4 regions of the Dorea longicatena genome follow, and region 1 is predicted to be linked to each of the others. Evidence: predicted binding sites of a transcription regulator. Region 1 holds the regulator's gene; each other region holds the start of a gene.

The links. The regulator Rex, encoded in region 1, represses fermentation and respiration genes when NADH is low (regulators of the CRP and FNR family bind a similar motif). The targets are predictions, from matches to a motif close to ATTGTTAANTANTTAACAAT.
Region 2: the regulator Rex is predicted to act here: its motif matches at 2,340-2,359, upstream of NQ508_RS02490 (NAD(P)-binding protein).
Region 3: the regulator Rex is predicted to act here: its motif matches at 2,105-2,124, upstream of NQ508_RS05300 (oxidoreductase).
Region 4: the regulator Rex is predicted to act here: its motif matches at 1,374-1,393, upstream of pdxA (4-hydroxythreonine-4-phosphate dehydrogenase PdxA).

What each region holds. Positions count from the first base shown of each region.
Region 1 is NZ_CP102280.1:1,413,202-1,417,423, reverse strand. It holds gene NQ508_RS06640 (bifunctional ADP-dependent NAD(P)H-hydrate dehydratase/NAD(P)H-hydrate epimerase) at 1-1,256, opposite strand, end outside; gene NQ508_RS06635 (redox-sensing transcriptional repressor Rex) at 1,358-1,999, opposite strand; gene abc-f (ribosomal protection-like ABC-F family protein) at 2,165-4,099, shown strand; gene NQ508_RS06625 (NADP-dependent isocitrate dehydrogenase) at 4,212-4,222, opposite strand, start outside.
Region 2 is NZ_CP102280.1:503,596-507,817, forward strand. It holds gene rpsD (30S ribosomal protein S4) at 1-544, shown strand, start outside; gene NQ508_RS02480 (DNA-directed RNA polymerase subunit alpha) at 574-1,533, shown strand; gene NQ508_RS02485 (bL17 family ribosomal protein) at 1,624-2,160, shown strand; gene NQ508_RS02490 (NAD(P)-binding protein) at 2,518-4,222, shown strand, end outside.
Region 3 is NZ_CP102280.1:1,126,972-1,131,193, forward strand. It holds gene NQ508_RS05300 (oxidoreductase) at 36-2,036, opposite strand; gene NQ508_RS05305 (shikimate kinase) at 2,311-3,093, shown strand; gene NQ508_RS05310 (YqeG family HAD IIIA-type phosphatase) at 3,095-3,613, shown strand; gene efp (elongation factor P) at 3,686-4,222, shown strand, end outside.
Region 4 is NZ_CP102280.1:2,534,226-2,538,447, reverse strand. It holds gene NQ508_RS12200 (RpiB/LacA/LacB family sugar-phosphate isomerase) at 1-369, opposite strand, end outside; gene tpiA (triose-phosphate isomerase) at 471-1,253, opposite strand; gene pdxA (4-hydroxythreonine-4-phosphate dehydrogenase PdxA) at 1,561-2,580, shown strand; gene NQ508_RS12185 (four-carbon acid sugar kinase family protein) at 2,683-4,023, shown strand; gene NQ508_RS12180 (2-keto-3-deoxygluconate permease) at 4,088-4,222, shown strand, end outside.

The sequences.
Region 1 (4,222 bases):
TTTGCCTTATCTGCGATCAGTGTTCTGGAATCTTTTAATACACAGGTTACCTGATATCCGTCAGCGAATTTCTTCAGGATCTGTATCCGGTCTTCTCTAAGATCTTCCACAGGGATGCCTGTAAGTCTAGACATCTCTTTCATATGCGGCGTAAATATGAACTTCCGGTCTGCCAGCCGATCAAGAAGATCTTTGTTATCTGACAGAAGATTTAACCCATCTGCATCGATCAGGCATGGAACATCCACGTACTCTATAACCGTCCGCAATAACTTCTCCGATGTTGTACTTCTTCCAATGCCGGAACCAATACACACACCGTCTGCCCACTTAAGAAGCTTTAGTACTTCTTCTTTATTAAATTCATCATAAGCCGTTATGATCGCTTCCGGCAGAAGTGTCTGCAATATCTCGCGGTTGTCCTTTGGTGTATAGATTCTGACAAGCCCGGCTCCTGTCATATAAGCCGCATGGGCATTCAGATATGCCGCACCTGCCATACCCTTACTTCCAGCGATCACAAGAAGCCTTCCATAACTTCCCTTATTAGAATCTTCCGGTCTTTCCGGAAGCATTCTACGATATTCTTCTCTTTCAAAAGAATGGATCACATCTGCATCCTGTAATAACGGCTCATGCGAAATGCCAATCTCTGCTACTGTTACTCTTCCTGCATATGCTCTGCCCTGCGCCAGTTCAAGGCCGATCTTTTTCACCTCGAATGTCACTGTATCATCTGCGTGGAATGCACAACCAAGCACACATCCCGTAGAGGCTGAAAGTCCTGATGGGATATCTACTGCAAATTTTGTACCCTGCATCTGATTCATACGTTCAATCACCTGACGATATGTACCTTCAATCTTACGGCTCAGTCCGACTCCGAACACGGCATCTATCACTATGCTGTAGCTGTTATCCTGCGGGATATCTTCTGTGATCTTACCACCACATTCTTTAAGACGTCTTATCTGTTCCCGTGTCTCCGGTGTACAATGCTCTGGATTGCCGACCAGATAAGTATCCACAGGACACCCCATATTCTTCAAGATCCTGGCGATGGCAAATCCATCTCCGCCATTATTTCCTGATCCACATACCACACAGACAGAAGAAAGATCCAGATTCTCACTTTGCATCGTCTGTACACAGGCATTTGCCGCACACTCCATTAATTCTAGTGATGCGATGCCCAGTTCCTGAATCGTGTACTGATCGGCAGCCTTCATCTGCGCAGCATTAACCAGAAGTTTCATATATTCATTCATCTCCCATCAGATATATCTCTGCAACAAAAGAACGTGTAAAAATATGTCCGTATTCCAGACTACTCCTACACGCTTTCTTGTATTATAGTTTATTTATGGTCCTCTTTGTAACGACTGATATTGTATGACAACTGCATCAGACTTTCTGACAGATGCACATTCTCAACAACAACATTATCCGGAAGGTTCAAATCTGTATGTGCAAAGTTCCAGATCGCACGTACTCCGTTCTCAACCAGCATATTCGCAACTTCAATTGCTTTCTCTTTCGGAATCGTCAGAACTGCAATATCAATCTCATTATTCTGAACGAACGTTTTCAGATCATCCATCATACGGATCGGAACTCCACGGATGGATACTCCCTGAAGTCTTGGATTCACATCAAAGATTCCTTTCAGAATGAATCCACGGTTCTCGAAGGCTGCATAATTAGCCAGTGCCTGCCCAAGATTACCTGCACCAATGATAATAATATTGTGGTCTTCTTCCAATCCTAATATCTTTCCAATCTCTGTGTATAAATACTTAACATTATAACCGTATCCCTGTTGTCCGAATCCTCCGAAATTATTAAGATCCTGACGGATCTGGGATGCTGTTACTTTCATCCGCTTACTCAGATCGTTCGAAGAAATCCGCTCTACACCATTTTCCAACAGTTCGCCCAAATATCTGTAATACCTCGGCAATCTTCTTATGACCGCACGAGAAATCTCTCTTTCTTCCAATGTTTTCACCCTTCCAATCATAGTCTAAAATAATTATATAAAATTGAAAGATTATTGTCAAACTATTGTTGAATTTTATGCAATTTCCGTTATAATAAAGTAGCATGTGTAAATGCATTTTGAGAATACCAACGTATCAATTATCCATAACTCAGGAGGAAATATATGATATTAGCATGTCACGGGATCCAGAAATCTTTCGGTGAACACCTCATCGTCAGAGATGGATCCTTCCATATAGAAGATCACGAAAAAGCAGCTCTTGTCGGACCGAACGGTGCCGGTAAGTCCACTCTGCTCAAAATGATTGTAGGCGAATCAGCCCCGGATGACGGCAACGTCATCCTGACAAAAGGTAAGACACTTGGCTATCTTGCCCAGCATCAAGAGATGCAAAGCGGTAATACGATCTACGAAGAAGTCCGCACCGCAAAGGCCGATATAATCGCTATGGAGCGCCGTATCCGCGAGATCGAGATGGAACTTAAGCATCTCTCCGGCGACGCCTTGAACGACCGTCTGGAAACTTACAACCGCCTTACGGCCGCTTTCGAACGTGAGAATGGCTATTCTTGTGAAAGTGAGATCACCGGTGTGTTAAAGGGACTTGGATTTACGGAAAATGATTTCACCAAACCCGTCGACACTCTCTCCGGAGGACAGAAAACCCGTGTATCTCTCGGCAAGCTTCTGTTAACGAAACCAGACATTTTGCTTCTTGATGAGCCAACCAACCATCTGGATCTGAATTCAATTGCATGGCTTGAAACCTATCTTCTAAACTATCAGGGAGCTGTGCTGATCGTGTCTCATGACCGTTATTTTTTGAACAAAGTTGTCACTAAAGTTCTTGAAATCGAGCTTGGAGAACTTCGTACTTATATGGGAAATTACAGCGACTATGCAGCAAAGAAGCAGCAGCTTCGCGACATACGCCTGAAGGAATATCTTAACCAGCAGCAGGAAATCAAGCATCAGGAAGCGGTTATCGAAAAGCTTCGTTCTTTCAACCGCGAAAAATCCATCAAACGTGCCGAAAGCCGCGAAAAGATGTTGGAAAAAATGCAGACCATCGAAAAACCGATAGAAGTTAATACAGATATACATCTGAAACTGGAACCATCCTGTGTAAGTGGCAATGATGTTCTGACTATTGAACATTTAAGCAAATCTTTCCCCGGACAGGAACTTTTTACAGACGTTAATCTCGAGATCAAACGTGGTGAACATGTCGCAGTAATCGGTGATAACGGAACAGGAAAGACTACGCTTCTTAAGATCTTAAACCGAGTGGTATCTGCTGATTCCGGTACTTATACACTTGGCTCCAATGTTAAGATTGGCTACTACGATCAGGAACATCATGTCCTTCATATGGAAAAAACAATTTTTGACGAGATTTCCGATGATTATCCGACTCTTACGAATACGGAAATCCGGAATGTGCTTGCAGCATTTCTTTTTACCGGTGATGATGTCTTCAAACAGATCAGTTCTTTGAGCGGTGGGGAACGCGGACGTGTATCTCTTGCGAAACTGATGCTCTCTGAAGCAAATTTCCTGATCCTCGACGAGCCGACCAACCATTTGGACATCGCATCCAAAGAAATCCTTGAGAATGCTTTGAATGATTATACCGGTACTGTACTTTATGTCTCTCATGACCGTTATTTCATTAATCAAACTGCATCACGGATTCTGGATCTTGTCAATCATACATTTGTAAATTATATCGGAAATTATGACTATTATCTGGAGAAAAAAGAAGAACTCACTACTGCATATGCCGGAGAAGCCTCTACACCTTCATCCGTTTCAGATAACAGTACAGACAAGAATGTATCCGAGTCAAAACTCAGCTGGCAGGAGCAAAAGGAAGCCCAGGCAAGACTTCGCAAACGTCAGAATGAGCTTAAAAAGACTGAAGAACGTATCGGCGAACTGGAAGACCGTGATAGTGAGATCGATGCCCTGATGATTCAGGAAGATATCTTCACCAACTCTGTAAAATGCCAGGAACTTGCAAAAGAAAAAGCCGCAATAGCGGAAGAATTAGAAGAATTATACATGAAATGGGAGGAATTAGCAGAAGACGCTTAAACGCCTGATTTGCAACTTTTTAGCCCGCTCCAGAAAGCTTCTGGGGCGGGCTTTTATATTGCCATGCATTCGTAAGGAACTGCCGGTGGCAGGTCCTGTAGATATATATTATCTATTTTAATT
Region 2 (4,222 bases), 910 kb from region 1:
GGATCCAGTTTATTTAGGAATTGATAAAAAGTCTAACAGACAGTTAAAAAGAGCGAATAGAAAAATGAGCGAGTATGGTCTCCAGTTACGTGAGAAACAGAAAGCTAAATTCATCTATGGTGTATTAGAGAAACCTTTCCTGAACTACTTCAAGAAAGCATCTAAGATGAATGGTATGACAGGTGAAAACCTGATGGTACTCTTAGAGTCAAGACTTGACAACGTTGTATTCCGTCTTGGACTTGCTAGAACAAGACGTGAAGCAAGACAGATCGTTGACCACAAGCACGTACTTGTAAACGGAAAACAGATCAACATCCCTTCATACCTTGTAAAGGCTGGAGATGTTGTAGAAATCAAAGAAGCTAAGAAGAGCTCACCAAGATACAAAGAGATCGTTGAGGTTACAGGCGGACGTCTTGTTCCAGAATGGTTAGAAGCTGATCTGGAAAACCTGAAAGGAACAGTAAAAGAACTTCCAAAACGTGAAGCAATCGATGTTCCTGTAGATGAGATGTTAATCGTCGAGTTATATTCTAAATAATAAACCGTAACCCACAGGAGGTGGACTTAGTGTTTGATTTTAATAAACCCAATATTGAAATAACTGATATTTCAGATGATAAGAAATATGGTAGATTCGTTGTAGAACCTCTTGAAAGAGGTTATGGTACAACATTAGGTAATTCTCTTAGAAGAATTATGCTTTCATCTTTACCTGGTTCAGCAATCAGCCAGGTTAAGATTGACGGTGTTCTTCATGAGTTCAGTTCTATTCCGGGTGTTAAGGAAGATGTCACTGAGATTATCATGAACTTGAAATCTCTGGCAATCAAAAACACATCTGAATCTGATGAGCCTAAGACAGCTTATATCGAGTTTGAAGGCGAAGGCGTTGTAACAGCAGCTGATATTCAGGTGGATCAGGATATTGAAATCATGAATCCGGAAACTGTAATCGCTACATTAAACGGTGGTGCAGACAGCAAATTGTATATGGAACTTACCATTACAAATGGAAGAGGCTACGTGAGTGCCGATAAGAATAAAAATGACGAACTGCCAATCGCAGTGATTCCAATTGATTCTATCTACACTCCAGTGGAACGAGTGAACCTTACAGTAGAGAATACCCGTGTCGGACAGATTACAGACTTTGATAAGCTTACATTGGATGTATACACAAACGGCACACTGCTTCCGGACGAAGCTGTAAGTTTGGCTGCAAAGGTACTTAGCGAACATCTGAAACTCTTTATCGACCTGTCAGAAGTGGCTCAGGCTGCAGAAGTTATGATCGAGAAAGAAGACGATGAAAAAGAAAAAGTTCTTGAGATGAGCATTGATGAACTTGAACTTTCTGTTCGTTCATACAACTGTCTGAAGAGAGCTGGCATCAATACAGTTGAAGAACTGACAAACAGAACACCGGAAGACATGATGAAAGTACGTAACCTTGGACGTAAGTCTCTGGAAGAAGTACTTGCAAAATTAGATGAGTTAGGCTTAAGCCTGAGTAAAGGTGAAGAATAATCTGTCAGTAAGCCCGAAAGTGCATGGCAGAGCATTTGGCTAGTAAGCCCGAAGAAGCATAACCAAGTGTTATAATGGAGGATATTTAAAATGGCAAAATATAGAAAACTTGGCAGAACATCAAGCCAGAGAAAAGCATTATTAAGAAACCAGGTAACAGCACTTCTGAATAACGGAAAGATCGTTACAACAGAAGCTAAGGCTAAAGAGATCCGCAAGATCGCTGAAGGTCTTATCGCATTAGCTGTTAAAGAAAAAGATAACTTCGAAGAAGTTACTGTAAAAGCTAAAGTTGCCCGCAAAGACAAAGATGGCAAGAGAGTAAAAGAAGTTGTAGATGGTAAGAAAGTTACTGTATATGACGAAGTTGATAAAACAATCAAAAAGGATATGCCAAGCAGACTGCATGCTCGTCGTCAGATGCTGAAGGTTCTTTATCCTGTAAAGGAAGTTCCAACTGCACAGGCTGGAAAGAAGAAAAATACAAAAGAAGTTGATCTCGTAGCTAAATTATTCGATGAGATTGCTCCTAAGTATGCAGATCGTAACGGTGGATACACAAGAATCGTAAAGATCGGTCAGCGTAAAGGTGATGCAGCTATGGAAGTTCTGATCGAACTTGTATAGTTAGAAGTCAATTTTATAAAGAGGGGGGAACTACCAAAAGGGGTTCCTCTTTTTTTTATAAAATTCGATATTGAAACCAGAAAAAAATATATTATATATGCAAACAGTGGCTTTGAACGAAGTGAACGGAACAGTTTGCATATATAATATATTTTTTTTGTACGGAATAATATTCAAGATTTGTTAAAAATCTGACTATAGCGTTAAATTTACTACTATTAACAAATATGATTACAAATTATCAAATAAATGATATAATATCGTCAACGCAGTTAATATTACATTGTTCAAAAGACTGATAATTACAATTTATTTGGACTATAAATTGATAAATGAAATGGAAGGTAGGGATAAAGAATGAGCAGACTGGAAATTGCCTCTCCAAAAAGAGCAAAGATCGTAATGGAAGGCCTCTATAAAGATCTGGAAAGAAGAATTGAATCGAGTCCACCGGGGTTATGTCCAGTAGATATGGCAAGAGCATTTCTTGAGTTATGTCATGCACAGACATGCGGAAAATGTGTGCCTTGCCGTATAGGATTAGGACAGCTTAATAATTTCATCCGTGAAGTACTGGATGGAAAAGCGACAATGAAGACATTAGATATCATGGAACAGACAGCACTTTCTATTATGGAATCTGCAGACTGCGCGATTGGTTATGAAGCAGCGAACATGGTATATAAAGGATTGATCGGTTATCGTGATGATTATATTGAACATATTCAGAACGGAAGATGTACCTGTACATATAATCAGCCTGTACCATGTGTATCTTTATGCCCGGCACATGTAGATATTCCTGGATATATCGCACTGGTAGGGGAAGGACGATATGCGGATGCAATCCGACTGTTAAGAAAGGATAATCCATTCCCGACCACATGTGGATTCATCTGTGAACATCCATGTGAAGCAAGATGTAGAAGAAACATGGTAGATGATTCTATTAATATCCGTGGATTGAAGCGTGTAGCAGCAGATTTTGCAGGAGAAGTAGATCCTCCGCAGTGCGCACCAAGTACAGGTAAGAAGATCGCAATCCTTGGCGGCGGACCTGGAGGATTAAGTGCAGCATATTATCTGCAGTTAATGGGACATCAGACAACCGTATATGAGATGCTGCCGGAATTGGGCGGAATGCTTCGTTATGGTATCCCGAACTACAGACTTCCAAAAGAAAGACTGGACGATGATATCCGAGCAATCCTGAAGACAGGTGTACAGGTGAAGAATGGTCTGAAGATCGGACAGGATATTACGATCCAGGAATTAAGACAACAGTATGATGTTGTTCTGATTACGATCGGAGCAAGTACAGATAAAAAATTAGGATTAGAGAATGAAGATGCAGACGGAATCATTTCCGCAGTGCAGTTCTTACGTAATGTAGGAAAAAACCAGATTATAGATCTGACAGGAAAAGAAGTGGTTGTTATTGGTGGAGGTAACGTATCAATGGATGCGGTCCGTACAGCAAAACGTCTGGGTGCAAAGAAGGTAAGTATTGTCTATAGACGAAGAGTAGCAGACATGACGGCACTTCCTGGAGAAATCGAAGGAGCAGTTGCGGAAGGCATAGAATTACAGACGCTGAAAGCACCGGCATCTATAGATGTAGACGAGAATCATCATGTAAAAGGTATCTATGTGACACCTCAGATGGTAAGCTCGATCAGAGATGGAAGAGCAAGTATCAAACCTACAGGTGAAGAAGATATTTACATACCATGCGATGTATTAATCGTAGCAATTGGACAGAATATTGAGACACATCACTTCGAACAGGCGGGTATCCCGGTTGAACGTGGTAAGATCATTACTAAAAGTACGGGAGCATTTGAGAATCTTCCTGGAGTATTTGCAGGAGGGGATTGTGCAAGCGGACCGGCTTCGGTTATCAAAGCAATCGCGGCCGCAAAGGTTGTTGCAGCCAACATTGATGAGTATCTTGGATATCATCATGAAATTTCCTGCGATGTTGAAATCCCGGAGGCACATCTGGATGACCGTACACCTTGCGGAAGAGTGAATCTTACAGAAAGAGAAGCATGTGAAAGAG
Region 3 (4,222 bases), 290 kb from region 1:
TATATTGGAAAGGGTTACCCTTTATGGGAAATATTTTAAAGATAGTTTAATCTTTCAAGGGTATTTAATACCATGTGGCGTCCGGCATCTGTTCCGTCGATGATACGTCTTGCGCGGACAGAGTCACCGATGTTCAGAACTTCAACATCTTCGCCAACGAACGCTTCCTGAATGTCATTCCAGATTGGAGCGTTTGCTCTCATTCCGAGGCATACGAAACCATAGTCAAACGGAAGTTCTTCTTCTTTTCCGTCGTATTTTACGAGGAAGGAATGAGCATTTACCTTCTGAAGAGATGTGTTGGTCATCTGTCTGACATGATGTTTTTCCATGCATTCTTTCATGCTTGATGTAGAAGAGGCATCCAGGCCGTTTCCAATGATTGGCATCATTTCGATGATGGTTGTTTCAGCACCGCGTGGAGCAAAAAATTCAACAACGTCAAGTCCTACAGCACCACCACCGACAACTACGACTTTCTTGCCTGTCATGTCTTCCGGATAGTTCTTTAAGTTGGCAATCATATCCTTGATAGAATAAACGCTGGCATCTTTCTTTCCAAGGTTGTCATGCAGTCCTTCAATCGGTGGAAGAAGCGGTACAGAACCGGTTGAGTTTACAACAAGGTCAGGTTTGTATTTTTTGATCTCAGCAACAGTTGCATCGACTCCCGTTTTGATTGTCAGATTAGAAAGTTTTGATGCACGGTGTTTCAGGTAGGTTGGGAAATCAGCAAGTCTCTTCTTTGCAGGAATCTTTGAAATCTCAACAGACAGACCACCAACTTCTTTTCCTTTCTCTAATAATGTAACGTTGCATCCGACTTCTGCAGCAGTGCATGCGGCCTCAAGTCCTGCAGTTCCGGCACCGACAACTACAACGTTGCATGGTTTGTTTACTTTCTGTTTCTTATAAGCTTCTCCGTTGATCAGATCCGGGTTGATTGTACAACGAAGTGGTTTGTTACCGCCGATACGGTTACCAACACATCCTACATTACAAGAGATACATTTGCGGATATCACATACATCGCCATACTGTGCTTTATTACACCAGTCCGGGTCAGCAATCAGGCCACGTCCTATACCGATCAGGTCAGCGTCGCCTCTTGCAAGGATATCATCGGCAATCTTAGGATCTCGGATATTTCCGATAGCGATCGTTGGCTTTCCAAATTTATCGCGAACGGCCTTTGCCATGTATGAACGCCATCCGTCTTCCAGATAGTTGGCATCGATCTGATACTGGATAGAAGCATTCAGTCCTGCTGAAGTATCGTAGATATCAACTTCATCATTCAGATATTCGAGATATTCCAGACAATCTTCTACCGTATTACCGCCTTCGACAAGCTCATCTACACTAAGACGTAAAGAAATAGGAACTCTAGGTCCGACAGCTTTACGAACTTCGTCAATTATCATACGGCAGAAACGGGCACGGTTTTTGGCAGAGCCTCCAAATTCATCTGTACGGTCATTGGTGGTAGGAGATAAGAACTGGCTGATCAGGTAAGAGTGTCCGGCGTGGATCTCTACAACATCGAATCCGGCATTGACAGCTCTCTTTGCAGCTGTTCCATAATCTTTTGCAATACTTTCAATCTCTTCTTTAGAAAGTCCGCGAGGAATCTCTCCACCGGCTTTGGATGGAAAACGAGAAGCGGATACCGGCTGCATGCCGATTCTTGAACTCATTGCAGAAGCACCGGCATGGTTAATCTGAATTCCCATCAAAGCCCCCTGTCTGTGACAGGCTTCCGTTAATGTAAAAAGGCGTGGAATGTAGCAGTCCTTGTCAAGACGAAGCTGTGTAGTTCCGTTCGATCCTTCCGGATATTTTACACAGACGTTCTCAACCATGATAAGCCCTGTGCCGCCACGTGCACGCAGCTCATAATATTTGATATGTTCATCGCTCAGTTCCCCATCATGTCCGGCGAAGTCACTTCCCATAGGCATCATTACAACACGGTTTTTAAGTGTCATACCTCTGACTGTCAGAGGGCTGAATACGTGTGGAAAATTGTTTTTCATAGTTTATTATCCTCCATTAAAATCTGATTGTATTTGAGTTACTTCTCTCTATACCTCGATTATATGATTTTGTTAAATAAAAGACAAATTCATGTTTCTGCAAAAGTTGATAGATTTTGTCTATGGATTCTAACCATAAAAGTAAAAAATATACAAAAGTATTGAATGAATATGCAGGAATATGTAGGATAAACTTGCGTGAAAGAAAATTTATTGCTATAATACGTGAGTATATTAGACGAAAGTTTTATTTTTTCATAGGAGAGTACAGGACATGAATGATTTGGAGATGTACAGAGAGCAATTAGCTTTATGCGATGATAAGATTATTGACGCATTGGTAGAACGTAATTCTATTATTGAAAAGATCATGGCATATAAAGAAGAATATGGTATGCCAATCTTACAGCCACAGCAGGAAGAAAAGCAGAAGAAACGTCTGGAGGAAAAGCTGTCAGATAACAGATATAAAGAAGAAATCTTTGATGTATTTGGCTGCATTTTACGCAACAGTAAGAGAATCCAGGCAAGAAAACTCTTTGATTATAATATTGTACTGATCGGATTTATGGGAGCAGGTAAGACAACTATCTCTGATTACTTAAGCACGATGTTCGATATGGATATTGTAGAGATGGATCAGGTGATTGCAGAACGTGAAGAGATGAGTATTTCGGATATCTTTGCTACATATGGCGAAGAGTACTTCCGTGATCTGGAGACAAATCTTCTGATTGAGATGCAGTCACATAAGAATGCAGTTATCTCATGTGGTGGTGGCGCAGCCTTAAGAGAGAGAAATGTGGCAGAGATGAAGAAGAACGGAAGAGTGGTTCTTCTTACCGCTACACCGGAGACCATTTACGAACGTGTCAAAGACAGTAATGACAGACCGGTATTAAATGGAAGAAAGAATGTCAAAGGCATTTCAGAACTTATGGAACAGCGTCGTGAGAAATATGAAGCGGCAGCAGATATCGTAATCAATACAGATGATAAGACAGTCCTTCAGATTTGTGAGGAACTGGTTCAGCGTCTGCAGGAGTCAGAAGAATAGTATGTTTGATAAATTTTTCCCGGATCGCTATGTGGCATCTACATATGTGATTGATTTTGAAGGATTATATAAAGAAGGTGTACGTGGACTGATCTTTGATATTGATAATACATTAGTTCCGCACGGGGCACCGGCAGATGAAAGGGCCAGAGCTTTGTTCAAAAGACTGAAGTCGATTGGCTTTCGGTGTTGTCTGATCTCCAATAATCAGAAACCGAGAGTGGAGATGTTCAACAAAGATATCCAGGTGGATTATGTCTATAATGCGCATAAACCATCCATCAGAAATTATTTAAAGGCGATGGAGATCATGGGCACGGACAGAGACAGTACGGTATTTATCGGAGACCAGCTTTTTACCGATGTGTGGGGAGCAAAACGTGCCGGGATCCCGAATATTCTGGTAAAACCGATACATCCGAAGGAGGAAATCCAGATTGTTTTAAAACGCTATCTGGAAAAAATCGTGCTGCATTTTTATAAGAAAAGTTTACAGTGCGAAAAAAAGGTTGAAAAATAATATCATGTATTATAGAATAATATGAGATGAAATTACGTAAGCGTGTATACGCGATTTAAGGAGGATAAGGTAATGGCTAAAGTTTCAGCAGGAGACATCCGTAATGGTGTAACAATCGAAGTTGACGGAAAAGTATGTCAGGTTATCGATTTCATGCATGTAAAACCTGGTAAAGGTGCAGCATTCGTGCGTGTTAAAATGAAAAATATTATTGACGGTGGTGTGGTAGAGACAACATTCCGTCCAACAGAGACATTTGAACAGGCTCATATCGAGAGAAAGAAAATGCAGTATCTGTATAACGATGGTGAGTTCTACAACTACATGGACAATGAGACATTTGAACAGATCATGATCAGCGCAGAGGATGCAGCAGATTCTATGAAATTTGTAAAAGAGAATGAAGAAGTAACAATCAGCTTCTATCAGGGAAATGCGTTCGCGATCGATCCACCGCTCAGCGTAGAATTAGTTGTAACAGAGACAGAGCCAGGTGTAAAAGGTAACACAGCTACAGGTGCTACAAAACCGGCTATCGTTGAGACTGGCGCTAAGGTTAACGTTCCACTGTTCGTTGATCAGGGCGAGACAATCAAGATTGATACCCGT
Region 4 (4,222 bases), 1.1 Mb from region 1:
TGTCAGGAAAGCGTCTGTTAATTCTTCTCTTAATTTGTTACCGATTGTGAAAGCTCCCATACATGCGATGTTGGCATCGTTGCTGAGACGGGCTCTTTTCGCTGAGTAGATGTCTGAAAGTAATGCTGCATAAGCGCCTTTTACTTTATTAGCTGCGATAGAAACTCCAAGACCTGTTCCACAGATCAGGATTCCGCGGTCATACTCGCCGGAAGCAACAGCTTCTGCAACTGCAACTGCTGTGTTAGCATAGATCGGATCTTCGCTTCCGAAGTCTTTGATCTCTCCATAACCCTTATCTTCCATAAATTTGATCAGTTCCTCTTTTGCCTGCTGTGCGTTTGGATCACATCCGATTGCGATTTTCATAGTGAATATCCTCCTTAGATATAAAAATTAAAATGTTTTAATGAATTACTGTTTGCTGAAATGTTTTCCTGCTTAATATATGTCTTCTATATTAAGCAGCTTTATTTTGCATCGTGCGCTTTGATCGCATCGCGGATCAAAGTGTCGAATTTGTCTGCCTGCCATGCAGCACGTCCTGTAAACAGACCATCGATGGATGGCTGAACGATCAGATCACATGCGTTTCCTGGATTTACGCTTCCGCCGTAAAGTGTCGGAATTTCATCGGCTGCATCACCGAAGATCTCGTGTAATGTCTGTTTGATGACTTTGTGCATCTCTTCTGCGTAATCGGCAGAAGCAGGAGTTCCGTTGACTCCGATAGACCACACAGGTTCGTATGCTACCCAGATGTTCTTTGCGTCTTCGACAGATACACCATGGAATCCTACTTTTAACTGTGTACGGAGTACTTCAGCACTGATGCCGAATTCTTTCTCTTCAGCAGTCTCGCCGATACATAAAAGAGTTTTGAATCCATGTTCCAGTGCGCAGAGAACTTTCTTGTTCTCTTCGATATCCGTTTCGCCAAATACATGACGACGCTCAGAGTGTCCGATCATGACAAGTCCGATGCCAGCCTCCTGTAACATCAGAGGAGAAATCTCTCCTGTAAACTGTCCCTGTTCCTCCCAGCACATATTTTGTGCGCCTAAGCGGATGTTCTTCTGGTCAATAGCTTTTGAAGCACTGTCCAGAGTTGTATAAGAAGGAATAATGAAAAGTTCAATCTCATCCCTGCTTATATCTTTTGTAAGAGATTCCAGCTCCTGAAGATAGGAAACGGTATCTTTTATGTTCTTGTACATTTTCAAGTTACTTCCAAAGAAAAGTTTTTTACTCATGATACCCTCCAGTTTCGATATTTTGCTTTTTTTTGGTTGTTTTGATTATATCTCTAAAATAGAAGAAAAGCAATAATAAAAACGAAAATAAACGAAACAAAATGAAAATAAAGCCAAAAAAGTGACAAAACCTTAACAAACTATTGAAAAATGCACAAAAAATGAAAAACGAATCTATGCAATTGTGATAAAGTTACGAAAAAGTGATAAAAACTATTGCAAAAAACAAAAAAGAAATGTAAGATATAGACATCGAAACGAAAACAAAACCGAAAGCGAAACGAAAAAGAAAGGAAAGTAAAGAATTATGAGTACACAGTATAAACCAATTACAGCAATCACAATGGGAGATCCTGCAGGTATCGGACCTGAGATCGTAGTAGGAACAATGTTAAGTGAAGAAATCCACGACTGCTGCCGTCCATTCGTAATCGGAAGCATCGCAATCATGGAAAGAGCTGCAAAGGTTCTCGGAAAAGAATTGAAATACAACAAGATCGAAGATCCATCAGAAGCAAAATATGAATTCGGAACAGTAGACATCATTGAGACTGGTGATTACGATACAGACTCTATCGAATGGGGAAAAGTTCAGGCACTTGCAGGACGTATGGCAGTTGACTGGATCATGAAATCCATCGAACTTGGACAGGCAGGAAAGATCGATGCAGTTTCTACAGCACCAATTCACAAAGGAGCAATCAAGCTGATCGGAGTAAAAGAACCTGGACATACAGAGATCTATCAGAATGCAACACATTCTCCATATGCACTGACCATGTTCTCATGTCACAAATTAAGAGTATTCTTCGTAAGCAGACATATGTCACTGGTAGATGCATGTCACTACGCTACAAAAGATGTCATCCTGGAAGATGTCATCAACATCGATAAAGAGTTAAGAAAAGTCGGAATCGAGAATCCACTGATCGCAGTTGCAGGATTAAACCCACACAACGGAGATAACGGATTATTCGGACGTGAAGAGATCGATGAGATCGAGCCTGCGGTAAAAGCAGCTCAGGAAAAAGGAATCAATGCAATCGGACCTTGCCCGGCTGACTCCGTATTCCACATTGGAAAATCAGGTAAATTTGATGCAATCCTTTCTTTATATCATGATCAGGGACACATCGCTTGTAAGACATTAGACTTTGAAAAATCTGTAACACTTACATTCGGACTCCCATTCATCAGAAGTTCTGTAGACCATGGAACAGCATTTGATATTGCAGGTAAAGGAATTGCAGGATGCATCAGTATGATCGAGTCTACAAAAGTAGTTGCAGAATACGCAGCAAAACAGCACGAGAAAAAAGAAGCTTAATCAAAAGTGATAACAAGGTAATAACAGAGGTTCATAAAAGGGGTGTCGGATCCCTTTTATGAATGGCTTATATGTGAACGGATAGAAAGAGAGGAAAGTGCCATGCCTTTGATAGGAGCAGTTGCAGATGACCTGACAGGAGCAACAACGACAGGCGTATTATTAGCGAGATCGAAAGCAAGAACAGCAGTATTTTTTAATGAGGAAGCAGCACAGGAAGCAAGAGAGACAGCATCTCTGGATGCAATCCTGATCAGCAGTAACTCAAGACCACTTCCAAAAGAGGAAGCATATGACAAAGTAAAATCAGCTACCAATGCATTAAAAGCAATGGGCGTAAAATACTTTTCAAAACGTATCGATACAACTTTACGTGGCGGCGTAGGAGTAGAGATCGACGCAATGTTAGATCAGTTAAATGAAGATGCGATAGCAGTTGTCGTACCGGCAATGCCACAGTCCAGAAGAATCCTTGTTGGCGGATATTCAGTGATCGACGGAGTTGCACTGATTAACACACCGGTTGCGCAGGATGTACGTACACCGGTAAAAGAGAATTACATACCAAGACTTCTTGCAGGCCAGACCAGAAGAAAGGTCGGGCTGGTTACATTAGATCAGGTTCTGAAAGGAAAAGACGGAATCAAAGAAGCTCTTACCGGAGTAAGAAATGATGGCGCAGGTGTCATTATTGTGGATGCGATCACATTGGAAGATGTAGACCAGATCGCACAGGCTTGTATCGATCTTGACTGGGACGTAGTCGCAGTGGATCCGGGACCGTTTACTTCAAAACTTGCATACAGAAGAGGACTCATTCAGGAAGAACAGCCGAATGTACCACCGGCAGCAAGTGAAGCAGGAAAGACTGTTCTGATCGCAGCCGGAAGTGCAACACCGGTTACGAAGAAGCAGATGCAGGTATTATGTGAAGATTCCAGACATGTCAGAATCAGTGTAGAACCAATCCCACTGATCAATGGTGGAGATGAAGCGTTAGATGAAGCGTTCAAAGCTGTGAACAAAGCAGTTGAACTGATCGAAAGTGACAAGCAGCCAAGAGCGATCCTATTCGAAACAGCACTTCACGGAGAAATTTTAAATCTGGACGAAGAAGATAAAAAACGTGGCTATGCAGGCGGAATGAGTGCGAACCGTATCAATGCCGGACTTGGAACTATTATCTCACAGGTACTGGAACAGGTAGGAAGAGAGAAAATCGCCGGTCTGTATACTACAGGTGGTGACACGATGGTAAATGTATGCTATCAGCTTGGAGTTGAGTGCATCGAAGTGATGGACTACGTAATTCCACAGACAGACGTCGGAAGATTAGTCGGAAAATATGACGGACTTCCGGTCGTAGGAAAGGGCGGACTTACAGGTAATGACAATACAGCCTGCGATATCGTAGAGCGTCTGTTTAAGGAAGCAGCAAGATAGCATCAGGGGGAACCATCCTGATCATAAACGAAAAACGCATCATAAAGAGAAAAGGAGAGAGAAAATGAGCGAAGAAAAAACACAGGTTCAGAATGCAAGAAAAGATTTAGACATTCTGAATAAAATGAAAAACCTCCCGGGAGGTCTGGTAATCATTCCATTGGTAATCGCAGTTGTATTTGCAACATTTGTACCACAG